Regions from separate parts of the Geobacillus sp. B4113_201601 genome, predicted to be linked through region 1. Evidence: riboswitches for the same ligand, from Rfam matches in the RefSeq annotation. Region 1 holds a riboswitch; each other region holds the start of a gene.
The links. A riboswitch is a leader RNA that binds a small molecule or an ion and turns the genes downstream of it on or off. The one in region 1 is predicted to bind cobalamin.
Positions count from the first base shown of each region.

Region 1 (3,837 bases):
AGAAATTGTCGTTTCAGTTTCCGAAGCGGTAATGAAGGCAACAGAGGAAATAGGGGGCGGGGCGCTTGGCGAAAGGGCGGACCGATGGCGTCCCGTCCTTTTTTGCCGGTTCCTCCGTTTGCGGCTCTTGAATCCGTTCCATCAGCCGCTCCGGCTCGCTTAGCGCGGCGGCCTCCTTTTTCATAAAGGATACACCGAATCGGATCAGATGGAAACGATTTCATTTTTAAACAATAATAATATTATGTAAACTAGAATCCCGGCTTTCTCCTTGAAGGCTAGTCAATGGTCGGGCGGCCGGCGGCAAGCGGCGATGCGAGCCGGGCGGTCGGGATAGTCGGTAAAGATCCCGTCCACGCCCATGGCGCATAGGCGCGCCAGATCGTGCGTTGCATTGACGGTATAGACGTGGACGATGAGCCCGCGGCGATGGGCGGCGCGCACTCGCTCTTTGGTGACGGCCGAAAGCGGCAAGCCGATGCCATCGGCGTAGGCGGCGATTTGTCTCAGCCGTTGATCGTCCCAATGTTGCGCTTCCCTTCCGTCGATTAATTGGATGAGCGGAATGCCGCGCGGAATGAGCCGGCGCAGCGCCTCGAGGCTTTTTCGGGAAAACGATTGAAACATGACGCGGCCGGGGCGCAACATGTGATGGCTTTGCAGCAGGTGCGCGACGGCCTTTTCGATGCCGGGCTGTTTCGTTTCGATGTACAACGGGGCTTCCACACGCTCCGCTTTCAACATCTGAATGACCTCATCAAGCGTCGGGACGCGCTCGCCGGCAAAGCGCGGAGCCAACCACGAGCCAGCATCCAACTTTTTGAGCTCACGAATTGAAAAATCGCTGACCTGCCATGGCGATCGGCGCGGATAAACGGTTTCGGCGTTTGTCGTCCGAGCGAGTGTGGCATCATGCAAAGCGACGAGCTTCCCGTCTTGGGTGGCCCGCACATCGACTTCGATATAGTCGGCCTGCATGCGGGCGGCGAGGCGGTAGGACGTGAGCGTATGCTCCGGCGCGTGTCCGGATGCGCCGCGGTGGGCGATGATGATCGGTTTCGGGGCGACGGACGGCTGTGCGGCGGTTGATGCGGCGAGGCCGAGCGGCAGGCACAATAACCACAACACATGAAGCCATTGGCGGAGGGCGGCGGTTCGGCGCAACGTCGTTCCCCCCTTTCTCTTTGCATTATACTTTATTGAAATGAAGCGATTGTGAAGCGATGGTAAAGATGTGGTGAAACGCACGGGACATGAATCCTTATTTGTATTTTGCTTCCTTTTGCAAAATGGTATGCGTTTTGATTCGAACGGGGAGGGTTGTTGCTGCCTACTGTAAGTGCCAACAAAGACGTTGGGCTATAGCCAAGCGGCAAGGCAACCGACTTTGACTTCCGTGATGCGCTCGTTCGAATCCAGCTAGCCGAGCTGAATGGCCGGACGGGGCGGCTTTTGCCGCGTAGCCGGCAGGCAAAAACGGCTTCCGCCATGTCGTGTGGGGCCGTTTTTTCGTTCGCCGGACAGCGAGGACGAGCCAATACGTTCAACGTCTAGTTTAGCAAAACTCCACATCTTTTTCAAATATAAACAGCGCCGCAAAAAAAAGCGTAGTCAGCAGGACTTTGGCGAATGGTGGCGAATGCAAAAAGGGAAAGGAGAGAGCGACAATGAAAACAGCCGATTTATGCGATCAATTTTTAGACGAGCTGCAAGTATGCGAGGTGCCGTTCCAATCATATGGCGGAAAACAGATGTTTTCCGGACCGATTGCGACAGTTGACGTGTTGGAGGACAACGTGCTTGTCCGCGAAGCGCTCGAGACCGTTCCAGCGGGGACGGTGTTGGTTGTCGACGGAAAAGGGTCGCGCCGCGTTGCGTTATTCGGCGACCGATTGGCACAAATCGCCTGCGAGAGGGGGCTGGCTGGCGTCATTATCCATGGCTGCATCCGCGATTCCGCAGAAATCGGTGCGATGCCGATCGGCGTCATGGCCATTGGCACGTGCCCGGTCAAAAGCCGAAAAGAAGGAAAAGGCGCCCGCGACGTTGCGCTCGAGTTTGGCGGTGTGCGTTGGGAACCGGGAGCGTATGTGTACGCCGATGCGGACGGCATCGTCGTGGCCTGCGCCGATTTGTCGGCAAAAAACGGTTGACGGTAGCGTTTTGCTTGTACTACGATGGAGACAGATGCTTGTTCCATGACAGTGTAGATATGGTGAAGAACCCACAAGGTGCCTGAGCTCGTCAAACCGGCTCGGGTGAAAAAGGGAAGTCCGGTGAAAATCCGGCACGGTGCCCGCCACTGTGATGGGGAGCTTTGCGGCAACAAGTCACTGAAGAGAACTTCGGGAAGGCGCCGCAAGCGATGATCCTAAGTCAGGAGACCTGCCTTGTTTGGGTCGGACGGATGCCTACGGGACTATAGGCAGACGTGCGGGAGAATGAGGGCTGCATAAGGCCTGTTTGGGTCGTTTAAGACTTTTTTGTATACATTTTTCTGCACCTCTGCTGTAGAGGTGCTTTTTCTTTTGCCTGAAACCTGCTCGTCTGTCTGCATCTGAATTCTATCATTCTAGCCAAAAGGGGGGATTCGATGGCGACGTGGGATTTGCGGGGAATGAGGCATCATTTGTTCATTTGCAACGGCGGGACGTGCCTCCGTCATGGCGGGGAGGAAGTGACGCTGGCGGTGCGCGAAGAGATCGCCCGTCTTGGTTTAGACGATCTTGTTCATACGACACGAACGCGCTGCAACGGCCGCTGCCAGGATGCATGCGTGATGATCGTCTATCCGGATGGCGTCTGGTACCGAGAAATGACGCCGGAAAAAGCGCGGGAGGTGGTGCGCATCCATCTTTGTGAAGGGGCGCCGATTCGCGAATGGGCGACGTATGAGTTTGATGAGGAGGCAGGATGCAAATGGGCGCCAGCAGGGGAAAGCGAGGCGCCGGTTGGGAAGCGGAAAACGGCCAATGAACCGAAGGAGGCGAATCGACAATGATGCGAACAAGCCGTTGGGTTGTCATCGCGGCGCTATTGACAAGTTACTTTTTCTTGACGAATGAACAAGACGCGTACGCCATGCACATTATGGAAGGATTTTTGCCAGCGAAATGGGCGCTGTTTTGGTGGGGATTGTTTCTCCCGTTTTTCTTGGTTGGTTTACGTCGTCTCGTCCGCACGCTGAAAGAGCATCCGGAGCAAAAGCTGCTCATGGCCTTGGCTGGGGCGTTTACGTTCGTCCTGTCGGCGCTGAAAATTCCGTCCGTCACGGGCAGCAGTTCCCACCCGACCGGCATCGGCTTCGGGGCCGCGTTGTTTGGGCCGTGGGTGATGGTTGTCATCGGCACGCTAGTTCTTCTGTTCCAAGCGTTGCTGCTTGCTCATGGTGGATTGACGACATTGGGGGCGAACGCTTTGTCGATGGCGGTCGTTGGGCCGCTGGTTGCGTTTAGTGTGTATCAGCTGCACCGGCGCGGTCTTGTTTCACATCGAGTGGCGCTGTTTTTAGCTGCCTGTTTGTCGGATTTGGCGACCTATGTCACTACATCCGTTCAATTGGCAGTCGCGTTTCCAGCACCGGATGGCGGCGTGCTCGCTTCGTTTTTAAAATTTGCCGGCATTTTTGCCATCACTCAAGTGCCGCTGGCGGTGACGGAAGGCATTTTGACGGTGATGGTCTGGAACTGGCTCGCTTCATACCAAGCTTCTCCGCTATTTGAACGGGAAAAGGGGGCGTGATTCGATGAAGAAAAACCTGTGGCTGTTCGCTTTCGTATTGGTGTTGATCCTTCTTCCGCTTTGGTGGGCGCGCGGCTCCGAATTTGGCGGCACCGA
Region 1 is NZ_LQYX01000007.1:28,897-32,733, forward strand. Features, by position in the region: gene B4113_RS01325 (DNA topoisomerase III) at 1-32, shown strand, start outside; gene B4113_RS19810 (hypothetical protein) at 14-184, opposite strand; gene B4113_RS01330 (glycerophosphodiester phosphodiesterase family protein) at 283-1,164, opposite strand; gene rraA (ribonuclease E activity regulator RraA) at 1,668-2,153, shown strand; cobalamin riboswitch at 2,213-2,408, shown strand; gene B4113_RS01345 (ferredoxin) at 2,594-3,001, shown strand; gene B4113_RS01350 (energy-coupling factor ABC transporter permease) at 3,001-3,741, shown strand; gene B4113_RS01355 (energy-coupling factor ABC transporter substrate-binding protein) at 3,746-3,837, shown strand, end outside.

Region 2 (3,837 bases), on a different contig from region 1:
CTACGAGATGCTGAAGCGCGACTACTTGACTGATGTCGAGTTCCGAAGCGATACGGATACGGAAGTGATCGTCCAGCTCGTGGAACAATTCGTCCGTGACGGGTTGACAACGGAAGAAGCGTTCCGCCAAACGCTCTCGCTGTTAAAAGGGTCGTACGCCATCGCCATGATTGACGCGGAAAACGAGGAAACGTTGTACGCAGCGAAAAACAAAAGCCCGCTTCTTGCCGGTCTCGGTGACGGCTTCAACGTCGTGGCAAGCGATGCCATGGCGATGCTCCAAGTGACGAATCAATTCGTCGAACTGATGGATGGGGAACTAGTCATCGTCACGAGCGAGAACGTCACGATTCAAACGCTAAACGGTGAAACAGTCGAACGGAAGCCATTTACGGCTGAGCTCGATGCGAGCGACATTGAAAAAGGGACGTATCCGCATTACATGCTGAAAGAAATTGATGAGCAGCCGTTTGTCATCCGCCGCATCATTCAAAAATACCAAGACGAACACGGCGGATTGACGATTGACCAAGCGATCATCAACGAAGTGCTGAACGCCGACCGCCTGTACATTGTCGCGTGCGGAACGAGCTACCACGCAGGTCTTGTCGGCAAGCAATTGATCGAGTCGTGGGCGAAAATCCCAGTCGAAGTGCATATTGCCAGCGAATTTTCGTACAACATGCCGCTGTTGTCGGAAAAGCCGCTCTTCCTCTTTATTTCGCAAAGCGGCGAAACGGCCGACAGCCGCGCCGTGCTCGTGCAAACGAACAAACTTGGCCATAAAGCCATTACAATCACCAACGTCCCAGGCTCGACGCTGTCGCGGGAAGCGGACTATACGCTCTTGTTGCACGCCGGCCCGGAAATTGCCGTCGCTTCGACGAAAGCCTACACGGCGCAAATCGCGGTGCTGGCGATTTTAGCGGCGACTGCGGCGAAAGCGAAAGGTCGCGAATTGAATTTTGACCTGACGAAAGAGCTCGCCATCGTCGCCAATGTGATGGAAATGCTGTGTGACGCGAAAGAAGAAATGGAGAACATCGCACGCGACTACTTGACGCTGACGCGCAACTGCTTCTTTATCGGCCGCGCCGTTGACTACTACGTCTGCTTGGAAGGCGCGCTCAAGCTGAAAGAAATCTCCTATATCCAAGCGGAAGGGTTCGCCGGCGGCGAGCTGAAACACGGCACGATCGCCTTGATTGAGGACGGTACGCCGGTGATTGCCCTCGCCACCCAAGAGCACGTCAACTTAAGCATTCGCGGCAACGTAAAAGAAGTCGTCGCCCGCGGCGCGAACCCGTGCGTCATCTCGATGCGCGGCGTGGAAGGCGACGGCGACCGCTTCGTCATCCCGGCCGTCCATCCGGACCTTACGCCGCTTGTTTCCGTCGTGCCGCTGCAGCTGATCGCGTACTATGCCGCCCTGCATCGCGGCTGCGACGTCGACAAACCGCGTAACCTAGCGAAAAGCGTGACGGTGGAGTGAGCGGTTCGGTGGGAAAAGGCTGTTGTAACAAAAGGTCAGATGCCGAACCAAAAAGCTGAAAACGAAAAGGCCTGTTGGATGAGTCTAACAGGCCTTTTTTGTAAATAGGCTACGGTTGACCATTTGGCCGCTTTTACCATACAAAAAGCTTCGCAGATTTTGTTTCCGGCTAGAAAGAAACATGATGCCAAGCTGTTGTAGCGAAGAACTTTTGGGGAGACATGAACCTACTTGGGTGAATGAGTTTTGAGCACAGCTATTTCAACCAAGGAGTCCGGTTCATGTCTCATTTTTACATATGGTTTGATGTAAAGAGGTATTCGCTACGCACCTTAGCTTCCTAGACAATTCCCCATGTTCCGATTTTGTGCTTGCTGTAAACTTTTGGGCTCTTCACCAAAAAAGTAAGAGGATGCTACTAAAGTTCGACTCGGGCTAGAATAGATGGTGTATTTCCCTTGCCAAATCTGAGTAATTGTAGTATACTGAATTTTAAAAACTATGATAATATTACTAATCATGATGACTTGAGAAGCCCCACCTCTAAGCGTCAGTGCAGGTGGTGGGAGGATGTCGCTAAAAACAGCATATCTGATAAGACCTAGCAACAGGTAGTTCACCAATCTGCGTGAACTTTAAAAGGGAAGTTTGGTGAAAATCCAACACGGTCGCGCCACTGTGATGCAGAGCGAGGATCAATAACCCACTGTTCCTTGTTTGGAATGGGAAGGGGATCCACCGCGATGAAGCTAAGTCAGGAGACCTGCCTGTTGTATACACTTTCGACCTACGCGTCATAGGGAGGAGTGGGGGAAAATGAACAAGAGGCACTTCAAGTACCTCAATACAAGCTAGTTATGCCCTCCTTCTGTCTGTCTAGAAGGTGGGCATTTTACTTGTATTGAGGAAAATGACATGGAGGTGCTACGATTGGCAATTCATAGTTCTAATTTAGGTTATCCTCGAATCGGTGAACAACGAGAATGGAAAAAAGCATTGGAGTCATTTTGGAATGGGCAATTGGAAGAAGCCAATCTAATGGAAACGATGAAGACCATTCAACTATCATCCATCAAAAAACAAATGGCAAAAGGAATCGAACTGATACCAATCGGGGACTTTTCATTATACGATCATGTGCTGGATACCGCTTTTATGTTTGGGTATATTCCAAAACGATTTGGCCAAGAAAGTGAGCGCCGATGGGATACTTATTTTGCCATGGCGAGGGGAACAAGCAGCCAGCCGGCTATGGCCATGACAAAATGGTTTAATACCAACTATCACTACATTGTTCCAGAGCTTGATGGCCTACAACCAAGGCTTATGGAAAATTTTCTTTTACGTGATTACCAATTTATCAAAGATAATCTTTCAATTGAAACAAAACCTGTTTTGCTTGGACCTGTCACGTTTTTAATTTTGGCTAAGTTAAGCACAGGAGTACATTGGCATAAGCACCTACAGCTCCTCGTCCCCGTATATATCGAATTGCTTGATGAGTTGTATAGAGCAGGGGTGCGCTGGGTACAAGTTGATGAGCCTATTCTTGTGCAAGAGATTGATGAAGACATCGTGGCCGCTGTTGAATACGTTTATCATTCATTCTATCAAAAAGTACCTGGTGTCCAGCTGATTTTACAAACGTATTTCGAGAGCCTTTCTAATTATCCAGAAATCGTCTCTCTACCTGTCGCCGGGTTCGGTCTTGATTTCGTTCATGATGACGGTGAAAATTTGTACAACATGAAGAAATATGGGTTTCCAAAAGGGAAATGGCTAGCTGCGGGTATGATCGACGGTCGCAATGTTTGGAAGAGTACACTCGTCCAAAAAGCAGCGCTACTCGAAGAGCTGTCGAAGTATACGGAACACTTGATTATTCAACCGTCGTCTAGCCTGCTTTATGTACCGATTACAGTCAAACATGAACGCCGTTTAGCAAAAGGATTGGTCGATTCATTGGCATTTGCGGATGAAAAGCTTGATGAAGTGCGCCTGCTTGCTGAATACGCCCAAGGGAAACGTTCTTTATCCGATTTGCGCCACTATGATGAACAAACCGGGGAAGCTCTTGGCCTACTTCGAGGCCAGCCTATAAAAAAAACGATACAACCCATTGAACAAACGGAACGTCCTCCCTATGCAAAGCGAAGGCAAGCACAGCAACAACATCTAAAATTGCCGCTTTTGCCTACTACGACGATCGGGAGTTTTCCACAGACCCGCGAAGTGCGGCAAGCGCGGCTGAAGCGGAAAAAACAAGAATGGGACGAAAAGCAATATCAAACCTTTATCCGTAAACAAATCGCAAAGTGGATAGAAATTCAAGAAAAACTCGAACT
Region 2 is NZ_LQYX01000075.1:8,401-12,237, forward strand. Features, by position in the region: gene glmS (glutamine--fructose-6-phosphate transaminase (isomerizing)) at 1-1,492, shown strand, start outside; cobalamin riboswitch at 2,085-2,278, shown strand; gene metE (5-methyltetrahydropteroyltriglutamate--homocysteine S-methyltransferase) at 2,408-3,837, shown strand, end outside.
Region 2: it holds a riboswitch for cobalamin, as region 1 does, so the genes downstream of both, metE (5-methyltetrahydropteroyltriglutamate--homocysteine S-methyltransferase) here and B4113_RS01345 (ferredoxin) in region 1, are expected to answer to the same signal.

Region 3 (3,837 bases), on a different contig from region 1:
CCGCCAAAAGTCGAATACTTCATCTTGCTTCGCTTTCGGCACAAGGCTCGAAAGCACGTATGAATACGAATGGTTGTGAATGACTTCCTGCTGGGCGAGCATAATCATGAGCGCGTTGATGCTCGGGTCCGTAATGTAATCAGCGACACGTCCGGCGTAATCGGTTTGGATGCTGTCAAGCAGCGCCAGAAGACCGATGATTTTCAAAAAGGCCTCCTGCTCGCGGGCCGTTAATTGCGGAAACTGCTTCACATCTTGCGCCATATTGATTTCAAACGGCGTCCAAAAATTGGCGAGCATTCGCTTATATTTGGCATACGCCCACGGATAGGCAAGATCATCCCAATTCAACACATTCGAGCAGCGGCCGTTGATGATGCCCGTCGAGCGGTTCGGCGCCTCCGGATCCATAATAGGTCGTTTGACTAAGCCGATCGTCATCGTCCATTCCTCCCTTTCGTTTTCTATAAAAGAATTTCTGATCTCCATGTCCCATCTTGATCACCTGACAAGCTGGCACGGTGACAAGAAGAGCAACAATGCCATGGAAAACCAAATTGTAGCTTATATAGTATCGTGCGCGCGGCCAACCGCTTACGCCTCTCCGGCACAAGGAAGTGCGCCTCTTTTGGCCCCGGTCAGCTCGCGCACGAATCGCACTCTTCGATCGTCCCCGATGTCGAACGCACGTAATACGTCGTTTTCAACCCCGACTTCCACGCCGTCAAATGCAAATCGAGCAGCTCCTTTGCCTTGATCGTATTCATGACGTAGAAGTTAAATGAGATGGCTTGGTCGACATGGCGCTGGCGCGCGGCGTTTTGCTTGATGCTCCAACGTTGGTCGATATGGTACGCCGATTTGTAATACCATGTCGTCTGTTCGTTTAGATCCGGCACGGTCACAGGAATTTTATAATCTTTCTTTTCCTCGGCATACACTTTTAAGAAAATCGGATCGATGCTCGCCGTGCTGCCGGCGATGATCGACGTCGAGGCGTTGGGCGCAATGGCCATGATATAGCCGTTGCGCACCCCGTAGCGGGCCACATTGCTCTTGAGTCGGTCCCAATCGAGCTCGCCGTGGCTTTGGTAGCCGCGCCGTTCGAAATAAGCGCCCGTCTGCCAATCCGATCCGGCAAACGCCGGGTAGCTCCCTTTTTCTTTGGCGAGCTCCATGCTCGCTTGAATCGCCAAATACGCGATCGTTTCATACAGTTCATCGGCGTAGCGGACCGCTTCCTCTGACTCCCAGCGAATGCCTTTTAACGCCAGCAAATGATGCCAGCCAAAAGTGCCAAGCCCGACAGCGCGGTATTTTTCGTTCGTCAAACCGGCCTGCAGCACCGGAATGTGATTTAAATCAATGACATTATCAAGCATCCGCATTTGAATCGGGATGAGCCGCTCCAACACCCCATCGGTCACCGCACGCGCCAAGTTGATCGACGATAAATTGCAGACGACAAAATCGCCCGGGATTTTTTCGATCACAATCACTCCGTCTTTCACATATTGCCGCTTCATCACCGTCGGGCTTTGGTTTTGCGCGATTTCCGTGCAAAGGTTGCTGCAGTAAATCATCCCGAGATGGCGATTCGGATTTTGTCGGTTCACTTCATCGCGGTAAAACATAAACGGCGTCCCCGACTCGAGCTGGCTGCGCATAATGCTTTTCATCACTTCGATCGCCGGCACTTTTTCTTTCGACAGCCTCGGTTCGTTGACGCATTGCCAATATTTCTCCCGAAAGCTGCCCTTCCCTTTTTCCTCATCATAAAAGTCTTCCAAACTAAATCCCATCACCGTCCGCACTTCATGCGGATCAAACAAATACCAGTCGCCGCGCTGTTCGACCATTTCCATGAACAAATCAGGGATGCAAACGCCGGTGAACAAGTCATGCGTCCGCAGCCGTTCGTCGCCGTTGTTGAGCCGCGCATCGAGAAACGCAAAAATATCTTTATGCCACACATCCAAATAGACGGAAATAGCTCCCTTTCGCTGCCCAAGCTGATCGACGCTCACCGCTGTGTTGTTCAGCTGCTTCATCCACGGGATGACGCCGGAGGAGACCCCTTTGAATCCTTTAATGTCGCTGCCGCGCGACCGGATTTTCCCTAAATAGACCCCAATGCCGCCGCCCGATTTCGATAAATTGGCGATGTCGGTGTTGCTGTCGTAAATCCCTTGCAAACTGTCATCGACCGTGTCGACAAAGCAGCTCGACAGCTGGCCGTATGACTTCCCGGCGTTGGCAAGCGTCGGCGTCGCCACGGTCATGTATAGGTTGCTTAACGCCCAATACGCTTCCTTCACCAACTCAAGCCGCCGCTGCTGTGGTTCATTGGCCATAAGCGTCATGGCGATAATCAAAAATCGCTCCTGCGGCAACTCATACAACCGCCGCTCATAATCGCGGGCCAAATACCGATCCGCAAGCGTGCGCAACCCTATGTACGTAAACAACTTGTCCTTCTCCGGATCAAGAAACGCACCGATGGACTCAATTTCTTCTTTCGTATAACGTTCAAGCAGCAGCGGATGATATACTCCTTGTTCCGTCAGCGCAACAAGGAGCGAGTAGAAATCGCCATACCGCTTGCGCTCCTCGTACCCGCGCTGCCGTGCTGCCTCCCGGTACAGTTGTTGCAAATACAGGCGGGCGCACACAAACGTCCATTCCGGCTCCTCCTCACTAATATACGACAGCCCTTCCAAAATGGCGGTTTGATACAGCTGCCGGAAGGTGACCATCTCTTTTCGGCTGAGAAGCTGCCATACACGTTCTTCATATTCCTCGAGCGACAGACGGACAAAGTCGGCCGCCGCCTGCTCCACCAACCTAGCAAACTCCTCACGCGAAAATGATTTCTCTTTTCCTTGATCATCGACAACAATTGATTTCGTCGACACTGTCATTCGTTTCTCCTCTCCTCCATAAAAAAATCCGCTCGGGCAGGCGAGCGGATGAAACGACAGACGGAAAAAGGCAGACGAACTCCCTTTTTCTTTTCCCCTATCGTTTCATCTTCTCACACCCCGAAGAACATGAAACGTTCCAAGCAAGGCAGGTCTCCTGACTCGTGCATCGTCCTACTTTGGGTCCTTCCCAGCGGCGCTAAATAGCTCTTGCCGCCAGTGGCCATCCCATTTCGTCCGCACATACAGTTGCGGGGGCAGTTCCGGATTCACACCGGATTCCCTATTAAGTCCTGATGGACACCATTGCTTGGCACAACGATATATAGTTGTTTGAAAAAGGAAACAAATCAATATATAGTGGATGATCATCCTGATGGAACAAGCATATACCAAAACAACAAGAATTGCAAGGGACAAGCGAGATTTTCTCAATCAATCCTTAGAAGGCCGTTGAAAAACATTGGTTTCCTTTGGTCAATGAATAAAAGTGTGCAGTGTTGCAAGACTTTTCTATTGGAGAAACGATTCCGAGAAGCAGTTGCGCGAGTCAATCACCGCCCCTTATAGTTTTCGGGCCAAAACAGACAGGCGCCCCGGCCGAATTCCGGGACGCCTCGTCCTGTTCCCCCTTACGCCTCAAAAGCAGGCGCCAGCGGCTTTTCCTTTTGTCCAGATGAAACAAAATCATAGGCTCGCTCTACATACACTTGATGCCAAATCATAAACGCCAACACCGTCCACAGCTTGCGGCTATGGTCCGCTTTCTGCTGCGCATGCTCATCGAGCAAGCGATACAGCACGTCTTTATGGAACAAGTGGTCCGTTTCGCTGTCGTGAATAAGCTGTTTCGCCCAATCATACATTTCGTTTCTCAACCAATGACGAATCGGCACAGGAAATCCTAATTTTTTCC
Region 3 is NZ_LQYX01000078.1:46,238-50,074, forward strand. Features, by position in the region: gene B4113_RS10770 (ribonucleotide-diphosphate reductase subunit beta) at 1-441, opposite strand, end outside; gene B4113_RS10775 (ribonucleoside-diphosphate reductase subunit alpha) at 639-2,921, opposite strand; cobalamin riboswitch at 3,051-3,244, opposite strand; gene asnB (asparagine synthase (glutamine-hydrolyzing)) at 3,554-3,837, opposite strand, start outside.
Region 3: it holds a riboswitch for cobalamin, as region 1 does, so the genes downstream of both, B4113_RS10775 (ribonucleoside-diphosphate reductase subunit alpha) here and B4113_RS01345 (ferredoxin) in region 1, are expected to answer to the same signal.

Region 4 (3,837 bases), on a different contig from region 1:
CTTAACCGCTCCAGCGGCGCATCCATTTTGTGGGCGAGGCCGACAACGGCGAGCGCCTCTTGAACGGCGGCTTCATCTTCCGCCGTCCACGCTGGAAGCAAGCCGCGCTGATGGGCGTAGCGGCCGAGCGCCACCGTTTCTTTCACCGTATAGCCGTGCGCCGTTTCCAACGTTTGCGGCAGGACGGCGGCCAAGCGCGCCCACTGTTTTGTCGACAGTTCGGAAAGCGGCCAACCGCTGATGGCAATCTCGCCGCTTGCCAGCGGCAGCTCTTTGCTGATGAGCTTGAGCAATGTCGTCTTGCCGCTGCCGTTCGGCCCAATGATGCCAAACAGCTCCCCTTTCTCCACGGAAAACGTCACCCGGTCAAGCACTTGAGTCGTCCCGTATCGGTGCGACACCTCTCGCACTTGCAGCATCGTCATCCCAACTTTCGCTTCGTTTTTCGGAAAAACAAAACGGCAAACAGCGGAGCGCCGACGAGCGAAGTGATGACGCCAATCGGCAGCTCGCGCGGCTCGATGATCGTCCGCGCCGCCAGATCGGCGAACACAAGAAACGCCCCCCCGTACAAGAGCGATAGCGGCAAAAGCACCCGGTAGTCCGGCCCGCATAAAAGCCGCACGATGTGGGGAACGACAAGCCCGACAAAGCCGATCGTCCCCGACACCGACACCGCCGCTCCGGTGAGCAAGGCGGCCGCCGTCAAAATAACGATTTTCCGGCGCGCAACGTCAACGCCGACATGAAGCGCCACCGCCTCGCCGAACGCGAACGCGTTCAACTCGCGGCCGTTGGCGATCAACACCACGGCACCGATGAGGAAAAACGGAAACAGCAATCCACTGTATTTCCATCCGCGCATCGCCACGCTCCCCATCAGCCAAGAGATGATTTGCCGCAATTCGTCGCCGGTCAAAGCGATCATGAGCGAAATGAAGGCGCTAAAAAAGGCCCCGAAAATAATGCCGGCTAAAATGATCGTCTCCACCGACATTCGCCGATCGACGGCGCGAGTAAACGCCAAGACGGCCGCAAGCGTCGCCATGCCGCATACGATACTGACGATCGGCAATGTAAACGTGCCGAACAACGGCCATTGCCAGCCAAGGAAGATCACGAGCACCGCGCCGACCGACGCGCCGGATGAAACGCCGAGCGTGTACGGGTCGGCGAGCGCGTTTTTCAAAAGCCCCTGAAACGCCGCCCCAGCCAGCGCCAACGAAGCGCCAACCAAAAAGGCGAGCACGACGCGCGGCAGGCGGATCGCCATCACAATCGGCACCCAGTCGGAAGGAACGTCCGACGAGAGCGGCATTCCGAGCCATTGTGACGCGAGAATCTCGATAATAGAAGAAAAGGGAATCGACAGCGACCCTGTCGATACCCCTGCGAGCAGCGAAAATACAGCCGCCGTAACGGCCATGATATACATCGGTAGTTTACTGAAACACTTCCGGGTAAATGGCTTTGGCAAGTTCCTCGACCCCTTCGGCGAGGCGCGGGCCCGGCCGGCTGACCAAATCGGTGTTGACATCATACACCCGCTTGTTTTTCACCGCCGGCACATCTTTCCAGGCCGCGCGCTCGAGCACTTGTTTCGCCCCGCCGTATGTCGTGATGATCACATCCGGCTTATAGGCCACCGCTTTTTCCTCGGTCACCATCGGCCAGCCTTCCAAATCGCCGGCGACGTTTTTCGCTGAAATCACTTGCAGCATCTCGTCCATAAACGTTCCTTTGCCGGCCGTATACAGCTGCGGCGGCGGCGACACTTCCACCCACACATTCGCCCGCTTGTTCGCCGGAATTTGTTTCGCTTTTTCTTCGATTTGCGAAAGCTTTTCTTTCATCCCTTCAATCACTTGCTTCGCTTTGTCCACCGTTCCCGTCGCTTTGCCGATGAGCTCGATCGAGGCGTACACGTCCGCAAACGATTTCGCATCATTGACGACAAGCACAGTGATGCCGGCGTCTTTCAATTGCTGCAAGCCATCGCGCGAGTTATGGGCGCTTGACGCATGAGCCAAGACAAGATCCGGCTTCAACGAAAGAATTTTCTCAACGTTAAACTCCATGCCGCCGATTTTCGTTTTCGTCTTGACGTCTTCAGGGTAATTGTCAAAATCGCTGACGCCGACGATTTTTTCACCGAGCCCCAACGCGTAGGCGATTTCCGTATTGCTCGGGATGAGCGAAACGATCGTTTTCGGCTCCGCTTTGATGGTGACCTCTTCCCCCAACCCGTCTTTCACCGTCACCGGAAACGCCGATTGCTCCGTCTTCGGCTCCTCTTTTTTTGTCGGCTGGGCGCTGCTGCCCGCTCCGCTGCCACAACCGGCAAGCATAGCGGCCAAAAGGAGGAGAGCAGCGAGCGCCGCAGACCATTTCCAACGCTTCATCCGTACGTCCCCCCTTCAATGATGTATGGACAATAAAAAAACGCCCATTCCGTCCGGTCGGGGAATGAGCGGGAAACAGACCACCAATGGGCACAACTATGCCCTATGCGACTGTTTCCGCGTCTCACCCCCCGAAGATTCGGAAACTGCGGCAAGCAAGGCAGGTCTACTGGCTCATGCGTCATCCTACTCTGAAGCCTTCCCGTACGGAAAACAGCGCAAGCCATCCGTCCGTACAGTGGCGATTTCATTTCGTCCGCATTGACAGTTGCGGGGACAGCTCCGGATTCCCACCGGATTCCCTATTAAGCCTTTTCGGCACCTTGCTGCGAATCGACGAAATAATTCGGATATGGACAATTTTATATTAAAGCAACATCGCTCATTTGACAACCATCAATTTGCGACCGAGCGACAACAAACAAGCGCTGCTCCTTGCGGTGTCTCAGCGTTCGTGTCCGCATGAGATCGCAAAACTTCCCCACGTTGCCTACTTCCACTCTCGCCCCCTTCACCGTTTGGCAACGCCGCGCTCCTTTGAAAAACAGGGAAAGACGCCTCCCTCTAGCCCGGCGTCTTTCCCGAATGCAAGTTTCATCTCCTCACTGCTCGATGTATTTTTCAAATACAAAGCCGAAATCTTTCACCGTATAGTTCTTTTTCGCTTCTGTCAGCCATCGAAACGCGTATTCATTCACGGCCTGAAAATCCGTCGACACATTGGCGCCGTCGCCGCGCATGTTGGCAAACACCTTGGCCGCCAGCTCGAGGCTCCGCTCGGCATAGTCGAGCTTCATTTCATTTTCGCGGCAAATATCGGCGATCGCAAGCAGCGATTTATACAAATCTTTCAGTTCCTCGATATGCTTTTTATGCACATCAATCGAGTAGGCGTGCGTCCCGATTTTGAATTTGATTTCCGCGTCCAAATCGACCGTTCCGGCCGTCTCGAGCGACACGTCGGAAATCGGATGCTTGTAGTAATCGTAGCGGCGCAGCGTCCGTTTTTTGCTTGTTGCGCTCGTGCCGTCCAGATGAATGAGCGCACGGTTGGTGAAGCAATACTCATCGGATTTCGATTTAATAAGGAAGTAGATTTTTTCTCCATCCTCGTGCATCACGTAATCATCGGCATCGACTTTGTCGTAGTCTTTCGGTTGAATGACCGAACCGATGTCGCTCAATCCAAGCACATCGGCCGCGACTTTTCCAAACATGCTCATTTCTCACCCCGACCCCTTCCATTTTTCATTGGCTCGCGCCGCTCCGCAACGGGCAGCAACGCACGTTGTTTTGGCAGAGCACCGCATCCTCTATAGTCATACGTGGAGGGCAAAAAAAAGTTTCATGTTTGCCAACCATTGAACGGCCCAACCATCTCGCTTTTTACCGTTTTCTCATCGCATTGGCTAAAAATTCGACATCCGTGCCAACA
Region 4 is NZ_LQYX01000099.1:9,249-13,085, forward strand. Features, by position in the region: gene B4113_RS14005 (adenosylcobinamide amidohydrolase) at 1-425, opposite strand, end outside; gene B4113_RS14010 (iron ABC transporter permease) at 422-1,477, opposite strand; gene B4113_RS14015 (ABC transporter substrate-binding protein) at 1,443-2,402, opposite strand; cobalamin riboswitch at 2,544-2,743, opposite strand; gene B4113_RS14020 (PH domain-containing protein) at 3,005-3,619, opposite strand; partial or broken gene B4113_RS14025 (glucose PTS transporter subunit EIIB) at 3,789-3,837, opposite strand, start outside.
Region 4: it holds a riboswitch for cobalamin, as region 1 does, so the genes downstream of both, B4113_RS14015 (ABC transporter substrate-binding protein) here and B4113_RS01345 (ferredoxin) in region 1, are expected to answer to the same signal.